Regions from separate parts of the Streptococcus sp. UBA4344 genome, predicted to be linked through region 3. Evidence: predicted binding sites of a transcription regulator. Region 3 holds the regulator's gene; each other region holds the start of a gene.
The links. Region 3 encodes NrdR, which represses ribonucleotide reductase genes. Its sites were predicted from a motif close to ACACNATATATNGTGT; they were not measured.
Positions count from the first base shown of each region.

Region 1: a site for NrdR is predicted at 2,755-2,770, ahead of B4D49_RS00470 (deoxynucleoside kinase). Genes of this name have one in related genera too.
Region 2: a site for NrdR is predicted at 3,645-3,660, ahead of nrdH (glutaredoxin-like protein NrdH). Genes of this name have one in related genera too.

Region 1 covers NZ_DGTE01000002.1:8,099-13,799, reverse strand. Annotated here, with positions in the region: gene rlmD (23S rRNA (uracil(1939)-C(5))-methyltransferase RlmD) at 1-201, shown strand, start outside; gene B4D49_RS00480 (GNAT family N-acetyltransferase) at 338-916, shown strand; gene pnuC (nicotinamide riboside transporter PnuC) at 1,159-1,890, opposite strand; gene B4D49_RS00470 (deoxynucleoside kinase) at 1,897-2,535, opposite strand; gene B4D49_RS00465 (nucleoside phosphorylase) at 2,926-3,693, opposite strand; gene B4D49_RS00460 (DUF1912 family protein) at 3,949-4,203, shown strand; gene B4D49_RS00455 (helix-hairpin-helix domain-containing protein) at 4,206-4,523, shown strand; gene B4D49_RS00450 (flavin reductase family protein) at 4,769-5,338, shown strand; gene B4D49_RS00445 (GNAT family N-acetyltransferase) at 5,331-5,701, shown strand, end outside.
Region 2 covers NZ_DGTE01000006.1:9,146-14,846, forward strand. Annotated here, with positions in the region: gene nrdF (class 1b ribonucleoside-diphosphate reductase subunit beta) at 1-863, opposite strand, end outside; gene nrdE (class 1b ribonucleoside-diphosphate reductase subunit alpha) at 1,092-3,251, opposite strand; gene nrdH (glutaredoxin-like protein NrdH) at 3,321-3,548, opposite strand; gene acnA (aconitate hydratase AcnA) at 3,832-5,701, shown strand, end outside.
Region 3 covers NZ_DGTE01000046.1:42,901-48,601, reverse strand. Annotated here, with positions in the region: gene der (ribosome biogenesis GTPase Der) at 1-1,246, opposite strand, end outside; gene dnaI (primosomal protein DnaI) at 1,384-2,286, opposite strand; gene B4D49_RS08960 (DnaD domain protein) at 2,297-3,448, opposite strand; gene nrdR (transcriptional regulator NrdR) at 3,435-3,929, opposite strand; gene B4D49_RS08950 (sensor histidine kinase) at 4,111-5,580, opposite strand; gene B4D49_RS08945 (response regulator transcription factor) at 5,580-5,701, opposite strand, start outside.

The DNA.
Region 1 (5,701 bases), on a different contig from region 3:
ACAGGTCTTGATGATAAGCTTTTAGATACTATTTTGAAGTATCAACCTGCTAAAATGGTTTATGTGTCATGTAATACAGCAACGTTGGCTCGTGACTTAGTAAAATTAAGTAAAGTTTATGACGTTCATTATATTCAGTCAGTGGATATGTTTCCGCATACGGCAAGGACAGAAGCAGTTGTTAAGTTAGTCAAGAAATAAGAAAATGATGAAACGTAAGGGGCTCCTTGCGTTTTTTAATAATCGTGAATTTGACAAGTGGTGTTATGTTTATTTTGACACTGGGCTACTTTATCGTTATACTAAATTATTGATTATTTTTGGAGGACTTGTGAGAATGGCCATTACGATTCGTTTGGCAAGCTTAGATGATGCAAAAGCTCTGCTTGATATTTATCGTTATTATGTTGAAGAAACAGCTATTACATTTGAGTACGATGTGCCTAGTTTAGAGGAATTTACAGCTCGTATGCGTACAATTATGGCCTTTTATCCTTATTTGGTAGCCGAAGAGGATGGCAAGATTCTTGGTTATGCTTATGCCTCTAAATTCCATCCTAGAGCTGCTTATGCTTGGTCAGCAGAAGCGACGGTTTATCTGGATAAGGCTGCGCGTGGTAAGGGTGTAGGACGTCAAATCTATGGAAAGTTAGAAGATTATCTAACTCAAATGGGTATCCTCAATCTTAATGCTTGTATTGCTTCAACTGATGTCGAAGATGCCTATCTGACAAATGGAAGCGAGAAATTCCATCGAGCACTTGGTTATCAATTGGTTGGAAAATTTCATGATTCGGGTTATAAATTCAACCGTTGGTATGACATGATTTGGATGGAAAAAATGCTTGGAGAACATGAAAAAGATGTTCAGCCTGTTAAATCAATTCATGAGATTATTAAAAAGGGAGTGAGATAGAAATCGGTAATTTCGAAGAAATTCGATTTCTCAGCAAGTCTTAATTTCTTGTTGCTGACCTAAAACAGTTCACTGAACTGTTTTACTCTCACCCCCACAAGGTTGAGTAGGGTTGTAAAAGTTGATTTATCAACGCATTAGACCCCACTCAACGACTGCGTATTACTTATTGCAATCGTATAAGCAAAAAGGCTGAGACAAAAATGTCTCAGCCTTTTTGAGTTTTCTATTTTATAGTGATGTTAAGCTAGGTTTTCTTGAGTTAGACTTTCTTGTCCTTGGCTTTTCTTCCAGATGATAATTCCTACGAAACCTTGTGCCACCATACCCAGGTAACTGAAGGCAACGATTGGGTTTCCGATAGATAGGTAAAGGATGAAACTGAGCAAATCAACAACTAGCCAAATGTAGTAGCCATCGATGTGACCTTTTACTTGGCGCTGTTGGGCAGTAAAGGAAAGTCCATTTGTGATGGCATCAAGGACAATTTTTTGTCCTCCCATCCAGTAAGAAATAAATCCTAAGCCAAATGTCCAGAAGAAAACAGCGATAAGAACGTCTTTTAGACTGAATTTTTTATCAACAACTAATTCACCATTATCATTGCGGCGTTTTTTCCAGTTATAATGACCGATAAACTCTGTTGCAAGGTAGTAGCAACTTTTGAACATTTCACCGTAAACACCTTGAATGCCAGCCACTAAAATCCCAGCAACATTTTGAATACCATTGGCTTTAAAGGTATGTTGCCACTGAATCGCTAACGTCCATGTCCCAACAAAACCAAAGATAGACATGATAATTGAGAGGACATGTAAGATGTTAAGGTCTCCTGAAAAGAGTGTCGGAATCATCCCGTATAGGGTAAATCCGAGAGAGACTAAGAAGGCAAAGATTACGAAAATCTTTTCTTTTAAGTCAAAACGATTCCAAGCGTTGTTAAATGATTCTTTAAGTGAAAGTTCTTTTTTCAAAAAATGTTAATCTCCAATTCCAATTGATTTCATTTCTTGACGGATCATTTGGTACACTTTATCCCAGTCCTCAGCTTTGGTAACATCGAGGTTGTCGGTGTTGATTTTCATTTTGGGACTGTATTGGTAATCTTCATACCATTTAGTGTAGTGCTTGTGAAGGAGTTTGTAGTAATCTGTTAGACCATTTTCGTCATCTGGTTGTTCAAAATCACGTCCACGTTTTTTGATATTTTTCATGATGTGGTCGAAACTTCCTTCGAGGTAGATAAGCAAATCAGGAGCTTTTTTAGGAAGTCCGTCAATTTCCTCCATCATGTTGTCTAGCAATTCCAAATAGATATTGTATTCTTGATCACTGATGCTTCCTTGAAGGGTATTGATATAAGTGAATAAAGCATCTTCGTAGATTGAACGGTCTAAGACATTATTGTCTGCTTCGTAAGCTTCTTTGATTGATTTGAAGCGCTTGTTCAAGAAGTAAATTTGTAAAGCAAACCCATATTTTTCTGGGTCTTCATAGTATTTATCTAAAATTGGGTTATTATCAACTGGTTCAAAGAAAGCTGTTGTGCCAAGTTCTTTGGCCAAGAGAGAAGTGTAGGTAGTTTTTCCGACTCCTATCATTCCTGCTAGAATAATCACGATGGTAATGCACCTCCAGTATGCTTTTTTATTTTGTGAATATGTGTAAAATGTTAATGTATGTGTGATAGCTTAGCTATCTGTCTTATGAAAAGGTTAGTAAATGTATGTTTGGGTGAGTATTATGGTGTGGAAATAGGTGAAACATGTCCTCCTTTCCCAATATAATATCTATGTTTGACAAATTAAGGCCTTGCCTTGTCGAGACAAAAGTTTTAGACACAATATCTTGTGCCCGGATAAAATAGTAGCACTATATTTTGTGTTTGACAAGAGCTTAAAACTGATTTTTTTGGATTAAAAAGTCAAAGATAGCTAAAAATCAAGCATTAACAGCAATAAAAAAATTTCAAAAAAAACTCAGCTAATAAGGCTGAGTTTCTTAGACTATTATTGAAATACTTGAGTTGCAAAGCTTAAGGCAAGGTTTGCAATGCGGTCTTTGGTTTCCAAATCAGCGTCGTTAGCTAGTGTTCTAGCGTCCCAAATCTCGGCATCTAAGTTGTCAGCTGAGTAAAAGAATTGAAAATGGTTAATTTTTCTAAACTCAGCAAGTGCGGCAATGGCAGAGCATTCCATATCAACAGCAATAGCGCCTTGTGCCTTTCTGGCTAACATTTTCCCATGTGTTTCGCGGTAAATACCGTCAGTTGACCAGACTTTTCCTTCGGTATAAGAGATATTTAGCTGCTCAAGGAAAGTTTTAAAATGCTTGCGATAAGTATGATTAAGGGCGATTTCATCAGCTGCAGGAGCATAGTGATAACTAGTTCCTTCGTCGCGAATAGCTGTTGTGGGGATAATGATTGATGTTTCTTTGATACTGCTATCAAGTACTCCACAAGTCCCAAAGACAAGCAAATTTTCAGCTCCCATGGCGATAATGTCTTCTAAGATAGCCACGCAGCCACTGGCTCCAACATAAGAATTGAAAAAGGCAACTTCTTGACCGTGAAAGTCTAGTGCATAAACCGGAATTTCGAGATTAGCCACAGTTGTTTTGGTAAGTTTACGGTGCGGAAATTCAGCTAAAATTCTCGCAAAAGTGCCTCTTGCAAAGCAAGTTACAGCGGTTTTTGGAAAATCTGGCAGTGCTTGTACGATATCTTTTGGATTGATAATAGCTTCTTGTTTAGCATCAAATTGCGATAAAATCATTTTAAAACTCCCTTCCAAGAATATCTTGTCAAAATATTTTTAATATTCTATCTTATATGGTAGAAAAAGACAAGATTGTATGAGTAAAAAGTTGTTAAATTTTCAGCTATTTCAATGATTTGACCTATCTTTTCAGAAAAATATCTTGAAAAAGAAGCTGTTTCATGGAAATCATGTTACAAATCCTTTACAAGGCTCTCATTTTATCAAGGTTTGTGTTATAATATGACCTAGGAAATCAGACGAGAGGTATTTATGACTTACGAACAAGAATTTTTAAAAGAATTTGAAGCTTGGGTAGATTCACAAATTACAGTTAATGAAATGGCAATGGAAGCCAGCCGTAAAATTGTGGAAGAAGATAAGGATGAACGTGCTGCTGATGCTTACATCCGTTACGAAAGTAAGTTAGATGCTTACCGTTATATCCAAGGCAAATTTGCTAATTATAAAGCCGGTAAAGGTTTCCACGAATTACCAGATAATCTTTTAGGGGAGAGAAATTATTAAAAATGGCAAAGAAAAAGAATCGTAAAAAAGAGTATTTATTGAAATTAAAACGTGCAGGTATCATCAAAACAGCTGCTGCATCAACTGCTAAAGCTGCTGCTAACGTTGTTTCAAAAGCGACTCTTACTTTGGAAGAATTTTCAGCGATTTCTGCCGTAGAAGGCATTCGACCAAAACTTGTTGAGACACTTTACAATGAAGGACTCAAATCAGTTTCTGATTTTGCTAACTTCACTGAAAAAGAAGTTTTGGCCTTTAAAGGAATTGGTCCAGCAACAGTTAACAAACTTAAAGAAAATGGCGTAGCTTTCAAAGCTTAATCCATTTGCGTTAGCTGACCAAATCTGTTAAAATAATAACATTCAGAGGTGTCTTGAAGACCATTTGTTACAGGGAGCGGTGTTATTGAGAAATCCGCACAAATGTCGAGGCTGGTTGCTGAAGGTTGTAACTGAATAACAAAGTTGCGAGTGCTAGTCACTCGAATGTGGGTGGTACCGCGGATTTATAAAAGTTCGTCCCTGTCGAAAGACAGGGGCGATTTTTTGATTGTAGGTGTTAACAGATGAAAAAAACGTTTAATACTTCAAAATTTTATTATGCTTTTCCGATTTTTATATTAGGTTATAAAGATGAAAAATTTTCCTATAACATTACGACATGCAGTTCATCGTTTAGTCTGGGTGATATGGTAGTTATTGGGATGTTTAAGGGGAGTAATGCAGTTAAGCAAATTAGTAAATTTAAAGAATTTACGATTAATATTCCAACTAAGGAACAAGGTTTTTTAATGGAAAAAGCCGGTTTCTTAACAAAAAGAGATAAGTTGACATTATTATCAGTTCCTTATGAATTATCCTCTGTAATAGATGCTCCATTATTAGAAAAATGCCCTGTATCTATGGAGTGTCGGGTAGAGCAGATTCAAGAATTTGGTGAGTATGTCAATTTTACAGCTCGTATTATTAATCGTTGGTGTGATGAGACATTACTTGATACTAAAGGGAATTTTAAGAGTAATGTATTCTCTCCAATTGAGTATATTGGTGATGAAAAGCAACGTATTTATCGTTATTTAGATGACAAGAATAGTGATAAACTAGGAACTTTTATAAGGAGTTTAAAATATGATTAAAATTTTGGGTCAGATAAACGACAATAAACTTCCGGATGTAGAGACAGAACGTCTTTACTTGCGTCAGCGTTTGGTGTCAGATGCTAAGGATATTTTTGATTATGCGAGCTTGCCAGAAGTGACTTGGCCAGCTGGTTTTCCACCTGCAGAAAGTGTGGAAGCAGAGGCATATTATCTTGAAAACATTATGCCAAAGCGCTGGGTTGAGCAAAAGGTACCGTCTGGTTATGGTATTTGCTTAAAAGGGACAAATAAAGTCATTGGCTCGGTTGATTTTAATCACCGCCATGCTGATGATGTGCTGGAGATGGGCTATACACTCCACCCAGATTATTGGGGTCAAGGTATTATGCCAGAAGCTGC
Region 2 (5,701 bases), on a different contig from region 3:
CCAGTTGAGATACCATTCATGACGATTGGATTGACATCATTAGCGGTATCAGGAAATAGCGGATCTTGGCCTAAGTTCATAAGAGCTTTATTAGCGTTGTAGCGTAAGAAAGTCAGAACTTCTTCGGTCCAGCCTACTTCGTCATAGAGTGTTTTAGTATAATTTTCTTCATTTTCATAAAGTTGGTAAAGTAAATCATACATCCAGTCACGCAATTCTTCTTGTTCTTCTTCGGATAATTCATTGAAACCAAGCTGGAATTTATATCCAATGTAAGTGCCATGAACAGATTCATCACGGATAATTAATTTGATAATTTCAGCGACATTTGCCAATTTATTGTTACCAAGATAATAAAGAGGGGTGAAAAATCCAGAATAGAAGAGAAAGGTTTCAAGGAAAGTTGAAGCAACTTTTTTTTGCAGAGCAGTACCATTTTCATAAATATCATTAATGATTTTAGCTTTTTTCTGCAAATATTCGTTGTTATTTGTCCATTCAAAAATGGCTTCAATCTCTGATTTTGTATTCAGGGTTGAAAAAATAGAAGAGTAAGATTTGGCATGGACTGACTCCATGAATTGAATATTGTTGAGAACAGCTTCTTCATGAGGTGTTCTGACATCTGCACGAATAGCTTCAACACCAGATTCTGATTGCATGGTATCAAGAAGAGTTAAGCCACCAAATACCTTACCAACCAAATCTTTTTCTTGGTCTGAGAGTTTACGCCAGTCATCTAAATCATTTGAGAGAGGAATACGCGTATCAAGCCAGAATTGTTCTGTTAATTTTTCCCAAGTTGATTTATCAATGACATCTTCAATCTCATTCCAATTAATGGCTTTATAATATGTAGTCATGTTTCTGATTTCTCCTAAGAGTAGTTATAAGAAAGCTAGCCAGAAGACTGGCGCTTCAATTGAAGTTCTTTAAGTTGTACCGGTTCATGTCGTCACATAGCAGTTATCACACAAAACCAAATGACTCGATACTAGTCATTTGATGAAGTTGGTAAGTGAACTAGGGAATCCGCCATAGCGGTTGCCGTCTTGTTATTAGGTCCTTTAGGACCAATAACAAGTGTTCAGTTAAATCACACAGCTTTCACATTGGTTTGAACCGACTTCTTCACCGTCATCAGTGAAGGTACGGATGTAATAAATAGATTTAAGGCCTTTATTAAAAGCGTAATGACGCAAGATAGACAGGTCACGAGTGGTTTGTTTACTTTGCAATTTCCATTCATAGAGTCCTTCTGGAATATCGCTGCGTAAGAACAAGGTGAGTGATAACCCTTGGTCGACGTGCTCGGTAGCTGCGGCATAAACATCAATGACTTTTCGCATATCCATATCATAAGCAGATGTGTAGTAAGGAATTGTATCTGTCGACAAACCAGCAGCAGGGTAATATATCTTACCAATTTTCTTTTCTTGACGTTCTTCAATACGTTGCGTAATTGGATGAAGTGACGCAGAAACATCATTGATATAAGAAATAGAACCATTTGGAGCAACTGCTAAACGATTTTGGTGATAGAGCCCGTCTGCTATGATAGCATCACGAAGCTCAGCCCAATCTTTACCACTAGGGATAAAATGATCTGCAAAAAGTTCTTTCACGCGATCAGATTTTGGTACAAATTCACCTGTGATGTATTTATCAAAGTAACTTCCGTCCGCGTATTTTGACTTTTCAAATCCTACAAATGTCTGCTTGCGTTCGCGGGCAATCTGATTAGATTCGACTAATGTCCAGTAATTGAGCAACATGAAATAGATGTTTGTAAATTCAATAGATTCCGGACTTCCATAGTGAATATGGTTTTGAGCTAGGTAGGTGTGAAGTCCCATAGCACCAAGTCCAAAGGTATGAGCTTGTTCATTCCCATGCTTGATTGTTGGCACAGCTTCAATTGATGACGTATCTGAAACAAAAGTTAGAGCGCGTGTCATAGCTTTAATAGAGCGACCAAAATCTGGAGAAGTCATCATATTAACGATGTTAGTTGAACCCAAATTACATGAAATATCTGTTCCCATTTTGACAAATTCTTGGGCATCATTGATAATGCTTGGTTTTTGAACCTGAAGAACTTCAGAACATAGGTTTGACATGATGATTTTACCATCGATTGGATTAGTACGGTTAGCTGTGTCAATGTTAATTACATAAGGATAACCAGATTCTTGTTGGAGTTTTGAAATTTCAGTTTCCAAATCACGCGCTTTAATCTTAGTTTTGACAATATTAGGATTTGCAACCATTTTGTCGTATTCTGCTGTGATGTCCACGTAGCTGTAAGGAACACCGTACTCACGCTCAACACTATATGGGCTGAAGAGATACATGTCTTCATTTTTGCGAGCTAGTTCGTAGAATTTATCAGGAACGGTGATTCCAAGTGACAGTGTTTTGACACGCACTTTTTCATCAGCGTTTTCTTTTTTAGTAGATAAGAAAGCCATGATATCTGGGTGGAAAACATCCAGGTAAACCGCACCGGCACCTTGGCGTTGACCAAGTTGGTTAGAATATGAAAAGCTATCTTCAAAGAGTTTCATGACTGGTACCACACCAGATGCTGCACCTTCATATCCTTTAATAGGAGCTCCAGCCTCACGCAAATTTGAAAGGCTAATACCAACACCGCCTCCGATTCTTGATAATTGCAGAGCTGAGTTGATGGAACGTCCAATAGCGTTCATGTCATCAGTAACTGAAATTAGGAAACACGATACAAATTCTCCTCGTCGACTACGGCCTGCATTCAAGAAAGAAGGAGTAGCTGGTTGGTAACGCTGGTTAATCATTTCAGTGGCTAAATCACGAGCTAATGTCTCATTGCCATTGGCAAAATAGAGTGCATTAAAAAGGACACGGTCTTCGATGCTTTCAAGGTATTGACTACCGTCGTTTGTTTTTAATGCATATTGCTGGTAAAACTTGTAGGCTGCCATGAATGATTTGAAGCGGAAATTGTGAGATCTTAATTCTTCAGATAATGATTCAATGAACTCTGGTGAATAGTTACTGATGAATTCAGCTTCAATGTAGTCATTTGTGATTAAGTAGCTGATTTTTTCTGAAATGTTCTTGAAAGTCATTGTATTGGGAATGACATTTTCAGAAAAGAAGGCTTTCAGAGCTTCTTTATCTTTATTTAAGGGGATTTGTCCATTGACTGGACGGTTAATTTCATTATTAAGGCGAAAGTATGATACATCGCCGAGATTTTTAAGACTCATAAAGTAAGATACCAAGCTCGTTTGTCGGGCAAGGTAATTCCTTTCTAATTAAAGATGGAAGTAGTGTAGTTAAACAATTTCTTTTAACTTACTTGGTTGAAAGCCAGAGAATACGATATCGCCGGCTTTGATAACTGGAGCAGCAGTGAAACCAAGGCTTTTAACGTAATCAATCATGTCTGGACGCTCATCGATATTAATTTCTTGGAAATCAGCCCCCTCTTTTTCTAAAAGCTTTTTGGTCATTTTGCATTGCATGCAATTATTTTTTGAAAAAAGTGTAATTTTGTTAGCCATTAGGCTTTCCTCCATAAATCGATATCTTTTTTTAATTCAATGTTTAATTAGAATAACCAAAATTTACCAAAAAAGCAAACAAAAAGGCTTACAAAAACACAACATATAGTACCTTGTTGCTGAAAGCGATACAAAATGTAGTGATATCAAGCGTTTTTGGAAAACGACCAACAAGGTGACAAGTTGTGTCAGAAAACCTAACATATACCTGTAAATTAATGTTGACAAAATTTTCTGAATTTTGTATAATTAAAACACCATAATTATAATCGGGGGTCCGTACATGACAGAGTTCTTATCTAAATTTTCTTTCAAAGAGAATGACTATTCTTACCTTAATCTTGAAGAAGCCGTTTCTCATTATGGAGGAAATATCAAAAGAATCCCTTACACTATTCGTATATTACTTGAAAGTTTACTCAGAAAGTATGATGGAGTAGATGTCACAAAATCTCACATTGAAAATTTAGCAACTTACAATCCTAAAAACATCCAAGGCGAGGTGCCTTTCAAACCAAGTCGTGTTATCCTACAAGATTTCACTGGTGTACCAGTTGTGGTTGACCTTGCCTCAATGCGTGATGCCATTGTCTCAAACGGTGGTGATGCAGAACTTATTAATCCTGAAATTCCTGTTGATTTGGTTATTGACCACAGTGTTCAAGTCGATTTCTTCGGTTGTGACACAGCTTTAGAAGATAACATTAACATGGAATTTAAACGTAACAATGAGCGTTATGAATTTTTGAAATGGGCAGAAAAATCATTTGATAACTATCGCGCTGTTCCACCAGCAACAGGGATTATCCACCAAGTTAATATTGAATATTTAAGCGATGTTGTTATTGAAAAAGATGGCATGCTTTATCCTGATTCAATGTTTGGTACTGATAGTCATACAACAATGATTAATGGTATTGGTGTGCTTGGTTGGGGTGTTGGAGGTATTGAAGCTGAAGCAGCTATGCTTGGTGAAGCGTCATTCTTCCCAATTCCAGAAGTCATCGGTGTCCGTTTGACAGGTAAATTGCCTAAGATTGCGACTGCAACTGACTTGGCACTTAAAGTGACACAAGTCCTTCGTCAAGAAAAAGTTGTCGGCAAATTCGTTGAGTACTTTGGTGATGGTCTTTCAAATCTTAGCCTTGCAGAGCGTGCAACTATCGCTAATATGGCTCCTGAATACGGTGCAACATGTGGTTATTTCCCAATCGATGATGAAACACTTAACTACATGCGTTTGACAAACCGTGATGAAACTCACATCGAATTGACAAAAGAATATGCTAAACGTAACAATCTTTTCTACGATCCAGAACATCAAGCTGAATACACTAAAGTCGTTGAAATTGATTTATCTACTATTTCACCAAGTATCTCTGGACCAAAACGTCCACAAGATTTGATTGATTTGACACAAGCTAAACAAACTTTCCAAGAAAGTTTGGTACGTGAAGCAGGTGTTCAAGGATTTGGTCTAACAGCTGATGAAATTAATAAAACAGCAACTGTTCATTTTGAAGATCAAGATGTTGAGATTAAGACTGGACATGTGGCAATTGCAGCTATCACGTCATGTACGAATACATCAAATCCTTACGTACTCATGTCAGCTGGATTACTTGCTAAAAATGCTGTTGAACGAGGTCTACGCGTAGCTCCGACAGTTAAAACATCACTTGCTCCTGGTTCAAAAGTGGTGACAGGTTATCTTCGAAACTCTGGTTTGCAAACTTATCTAGATACACTTGGCTTTAATATTGTTGGTTATGGTTGTACAACATGTATCGGTAACTCAGGTAGCCTTCGCCCAGAAGTAGCTGAGGCAATTACAGATACTGATTTGTTAGCGTCAGCAGTTTTATCAGGTAACCGTAACTTTGAAGGACGTGTTAACCCACTTGTCAAAGCGAACTTCCTTGCTAGCCCGCCACTTGTTGTGGCTTACGCTCTGGCTGGAAATACTAACATTGATTTGACAACTGAACCACTTGGCTTTGATCAAAATAACGAACCAGTTTATCTTAAAGACATTATGCCAACAAATGATGAAGTGGCAAAATATGTTGACAAATTTGTCACACGCGAATTGTTCGAACACGAGTATGAACATGTCTTTACAGATAGTGAAAAATGGAACCAAATTCCAACAG
Region 3 (5,701 bases):
GATTTTCCAAGAAACGCATGTATGAGAAGTGCATAAGCTCTTCTTCGTTAACAAAGATAACAAACGTTGGTGGTTTAACGGAAACTTGTGTGCCGTAGAAGATTTTCAAACGTTTACCTTTATCTGTTGGTGTTGGGTTAATAGCAATCGCATCCATGATAACATCGTTAAGAACAGCTGATGGGATACGTTTGTTTTGGCTTTTGCTGATTTTCTTAATCATTTCAGGCAATTTATTCAAACGTTGTTTTGTCGCAGCAGATACGAAGATAATTGGTGCATATGACAAGAATTGGAATTGGTCACGAATATCTTCTTCCCATTTAGCAACTGTATGATTATCTTTTTCAATGGTATCCCATTTGTTAACAACGATAATAATCCCTTTACCAGCTTCATGAGCAAAACCAGCAATACGTTTATCATACTCACGGATGCCTTCTTCAGCGTTAATAACCATGAGAACAATATCTGAACGATCGATAGCACGCATTGAACGCATCACTGAGTATTTTTCAGTGTTTTCATAAACTTTACCAGATTTACGCATACCAGCGGTATCAATCATTGTGTATTCTTGACCTTCGCTGTCAGTAAAGTTTGTATCAATAGCATCACGTGTTGTACCGGCAATTGGACTTGCGATAACACGTTCTTCACCAAGAATAGCGTTAATTAAACTTGATTTACCAACGTTTGGACGACCAATCAAACTGAATTTAATGATATCTGGATTTTCATCTTCTTCTTCGACTGGAAGATTTTCAACGATAGCATCCAAAACATCCCCTGTACCAATCCCGTGAACAGATGAAACTGGATATGGATCACCAAGACCAAGTGAATAGAAATCGTAAATATCATTACGCATTTCTGGATTATCCACTTTATTGACAACTAGAATAACTGGTTTATTAGTACGGTACAAAATTTTTGAAACGTACTCGTCTGCATCAGTTACCCCTTCTTTTCCTGATACAACAAAAACAATAACATCTGCTTCTGTCATGGCGATATCAGCTTGGTGTTTGATTTGTTCCATAAATGGAGCATCAACATCATCGATACCACCTGTATCAATCAATGAAAACTTGCGGTTAAGCCATTCACCTGTTGTATAAATACGGTCACGAGTAACACCCTCGACATCTTCAACAATTGAAATACGCTCACCTGCGATACGGTTAAACAAAGTCGATTTGCCGACGTTAGGACGTCCGACAATAGCAACTGTAGGTAAAGCCATAGTTCTTAATACCTGTTCGGTAAAACAGTTTATCACTGCCTTAAGTGGCTGTTTGCCACACGAAAACATCACAAATGCCTTCGCCGATATTCCTTTCACATTCTTTTATCTATTATCACTATTAATGATTTGTACAATTAACGTCGATTTTCACCCTGAAGATGAATTTCTCGAGCTAAATAACGAATACGTTCCATCACACGTTTGGCTTGCCAAGTTTCATCACCAGAACGTGAGATTGAGAAATGTTCTTCAAGTCCCTTAAAATCAAGGTTAGAAGTGAAGAACGTTAAAAGATTTTCTTGCATACGATACTGAAGAATCACTTGAAGGACATCATCACGAATCCAAGAACTTTGTTGTTCAGCACCGATGTCATCCAAAACAAGAATCTCAGATTGCTTAATTTGGTCAATCTGTTCTTTTACGGTACCTGTGTTGATAGCATTTTTGATATCCACACAAAAAGTTGGAAAATGCAAGAGAGTTGTTGATTTACCATACTTAGCTGACAAGCGGTTAGCCAAATAGGCCATCAAATATGATTTCCCGACACCAAAAGTTCCAAAGACATAGAGTCCTTTTTGTGGTTTGTCCTCAAGATTTTTAATATAATCATTCAAATAATTATAAATCTCAATACGATTAGGATCCCCAAGGTCAATATCATCAGTTGAAATATGCTTAAGACTTGTTGGCAAACCAATCAATGTCACACGATTTTTGATATCCTGACGTTTTTTAGCTTCTACCAATTCACGAGTCTCTAGATAAATAACATCAGCGTAACCTTCATTCATACTAAGAGCTGGTTTATAGCCTTTTGCTACATAAGAAGCATCTTGATTTTGAAACTTCTCACGTTCTACCATGAACTGATTAAACTTAGGAAGACTACGATTAATCTGCTCTTGAGTCAAGCCATTTGACGTGATAAAATCAGCAATTTCCTTATCCGCTAAAATAGCTTGAGTCAATTCATTAAGATCAATTCGACTTTGGCGAAGCTGTTTAGCCAAGGTTTGTCCGATTTTTTCCATCACTCACTCCTTAATCTTCTAACATGCTACGTCTAAGCTCTTCAAGTTTCGCTTTTTCTTCAGCTGTCGCAACATGCTTGTATTCTTTAGCTGTCCACTCAGGGACATTGCTTTTAGTAACTTTCGCTTTCGCCTTGCGTTCTTTGTTTCGTTGTGCAAAACTACGCATTTTAAGAACTGCCGCTTCAGCTGTAGCAATTTTTTGGAAAGCAAAATCATTTGCTACCTTCATAATATAAGGTTTATTGATATTTGCCGACTGTGTTTTGTTTAAAGTGTAAAGAACCATAACGTTAATCACTTCATCTAGGAAATTCATATTAGCTAACTCTTCTAACACTTTACGCTCACTCTCGGTAACCACCGCACGACGAGGTGCCTTGATTTTTTCGAGAAATTCTTTAGCACTCGCTTGCTTAGCTTCTCGGATAATCACTTGTTCTTTAGCATCAAATTGGTCTTTACTTTGCGCACTACCAGATTTTTTTTGCTCAAGTTGTACAGTCATTCGTTGTGGGGAAATTTTCCCATTAATAGCTGTATTCTTTGCTAAACGATAGGTATCAAACCAATTCATTGTGTATTTATCAGCTAGGCTGTAAATTAAGACAACATCAGCCTTTTCGTCCTTAAATTGTAAGCCATCGCGTAACATCAAGCGTTCAAAACTATCTAAATCGAAATGATTCTTTGATACTGTCTTTGGAACAGAAGGATTTTCATCCACTGAAAAAATATCAGAGAATTTTTTTGAAACATCACGCGCATTATCAGGTAATGTCACATCCAATTCTGCTACAGCTACTTCGCCAATTCTTTGTTCCAATAAACGGCGATAAATGGGATTAGCCAAAAAAGTTTCGCGATTCAAAGCAGGCTGTAACTTCAAGACATAGGCGTCACGTGTTTGGTATAAAACCAATAAATCCACCGCTGTTAAAATCGCCAAAGCTTCCTCAACTTCCTGCATGCTAAGTTGTAAATGGTTGAGAATTTCACTAAACTTGTGACGTTTTACACCATCATCAAAGAAAGCCAAAAGATAATCATACAACAAAACCGCATGATTTCCAATGACTGGATGATAGAGCTGAGTTAAACTATCTGAATCCAACAAAACCTTGTTATTTTTGACATAAGAAAATTCATCAATCGGTCTCATCTAGCTTACTTCTTTTCTTCTTACTACGCACGCGATTCGTAATTTGCTGAAGAAGTTCCTCAATCTCATCAACATCTTTAAATGATTTGTAAACTGAGGCAAAGCGAACATAAGTAATTTCATCAAGTTCAGCTAACTCATCCATCACAAGGTTACCAATCACAGTACTTGGAACTTCACTTTCGTATTCACTACGAATTCTTTGTTCAATACGTGACACGACTTGTTCAATATCATCACTGGATACTGGACGTTTTTGTGCACTTTGGAAAATGCCATTTAAGATTTTTTCTCGAGAAAATTGTTCACGCGTTCCATCTTTTTTAATGACTAACAAGGGTAGTTCTTCGACGCGTTCAAAGGTTGTAAAACGCGCATGACAATTTTCACATTCACGGCGTCGTCTAATAGCATTACCATCCTCAGCTTGACGGCTATCAATGACGCTCGATTTATTATAATTACATTTTGGACAACGCATACAAACACCCCATTCTACCAATTATTCTAATACTTAATTTTAACATAAATTCAATCATTATGAAAGTAATACCAGTCCTACCTGGCTCAGTTGTCGCTTTCCCTTTTCTAAGAAAATATCATGTCATACTTTATTAGAAAAACGAACAGACCGAGAAGAGAGCTCAGTCTGTCTTTTAATGTTATTCTGCCATAACTCTCGGGATAACTAAAGTAAACTCAGTCCCCTCGTCAACAACGCTGCTGACACTAACTTTAAGGTTATAAGCATCTACAATTTGCTTAAGAATGGCTAAACCAATCCCAAGCCCACCTTGTGTCGAAACACGATTTCGTGACTTATCCGTGCGATAAAAACGTTCAAAAATATGATTTAAATCATCTTGTGAAATACCTTCACCCTCATCTCGAACTTTAACAATCGCATCATCACCTAAAACATCCAAAGTCACATGGATATTTTTACTACCTGAAGAATATTTAACGCCATTATCAATTAAAATCAAAATAGCCTGTTCAAAATGATGCTTGTAAATTTCAGCATAAATACAATCATCAATTGTCGATGTCAATGAGAAACGAAAATCTGGATACAGAATACGGAAATTACCTAAAACAACTTCGATTGCCTGTCTTAAATCAGTAATTTCTCCCTTGTGAAGGTCAAAACTTCCTTGCACACGAACCATATCCAACATATCATTTACCATAATAGACATTCGATCAGCTTCATGGTATGCAGCATCAAGACTTTCACACAATATTTCAGGATCATCTTTCCCCCAACGTTGTAGCAACCCTAGGTGTCCTTTAATAACAGCAATCGGCGTTCTCAATTCGTGACTAACATCACTAACAAAACGTGTTTGCCGCTTCGCATATCCTTCAATTTGCTCCAACATATTGTCAAAAGTTGCTGATAATTTCTCAATATCATCACCAGATTTAATATCAGATCTCAAGGCTAAATCACTTGGATTTTCAGAAAGCTCTTCTAAAAACGCTTGAAAATCTCTCAACGGTTTTAACGAACGGTGAGAAACTACCATTAATAGTTTAAAAATCAAACAAGCTTCAATCAGTTCAGAAACCAGTAAAATCGCGACTAAAGCGTGACGTGCCATATAGTAAGAAGCAAAGCCTTGGTAAACTGTTACGTAGCCAATAACCTCGCGACTATCTTTAGAATAAACCTTTTCACTTTGATAAAAACCACTAAAAGCTGGTGAACGATGTGTAGTCGTTTCACCAACTTTTCCGATTTTTATTGTTGATAACACTTTATTGGTTGTCAAAACTAATTGTTTATTTTTATCATAAATAGAAACATCTTGATTATCAAAAATCAAATCATCAATACCACCTTGCTTGTCAAAAACATAGGTTTTATTGCCATCTTCAACAAGTGAACCGGTTACATTGAATTGTTCCAACAAGTCTAATAAATTACCCTCTGTTAAAGAGGTTTCTTTAGACAAAAACTCCCTAACAACTTCAATAGCTTGTTCAGTGTTGTAGCGGTCTTGTGCAAGAAAAACTCGAGTCACCCCGATATAAACAAGCAAATTAAAGACCGATAAAATGAGCAAGACCCACTGAAGAGACGTTAAGGAAATTTTTTTAGATAATGACTTTTTAAAGCACTTTATCATTATTTTTCTCGAATAATATAACCCATTCCACGAACAGTTTGGATATATGATTCTTTACCAGGAATATCTACCTTACCACGAAGGTAACGGATGTAAACATCCACGACATTTGTTTCAATGT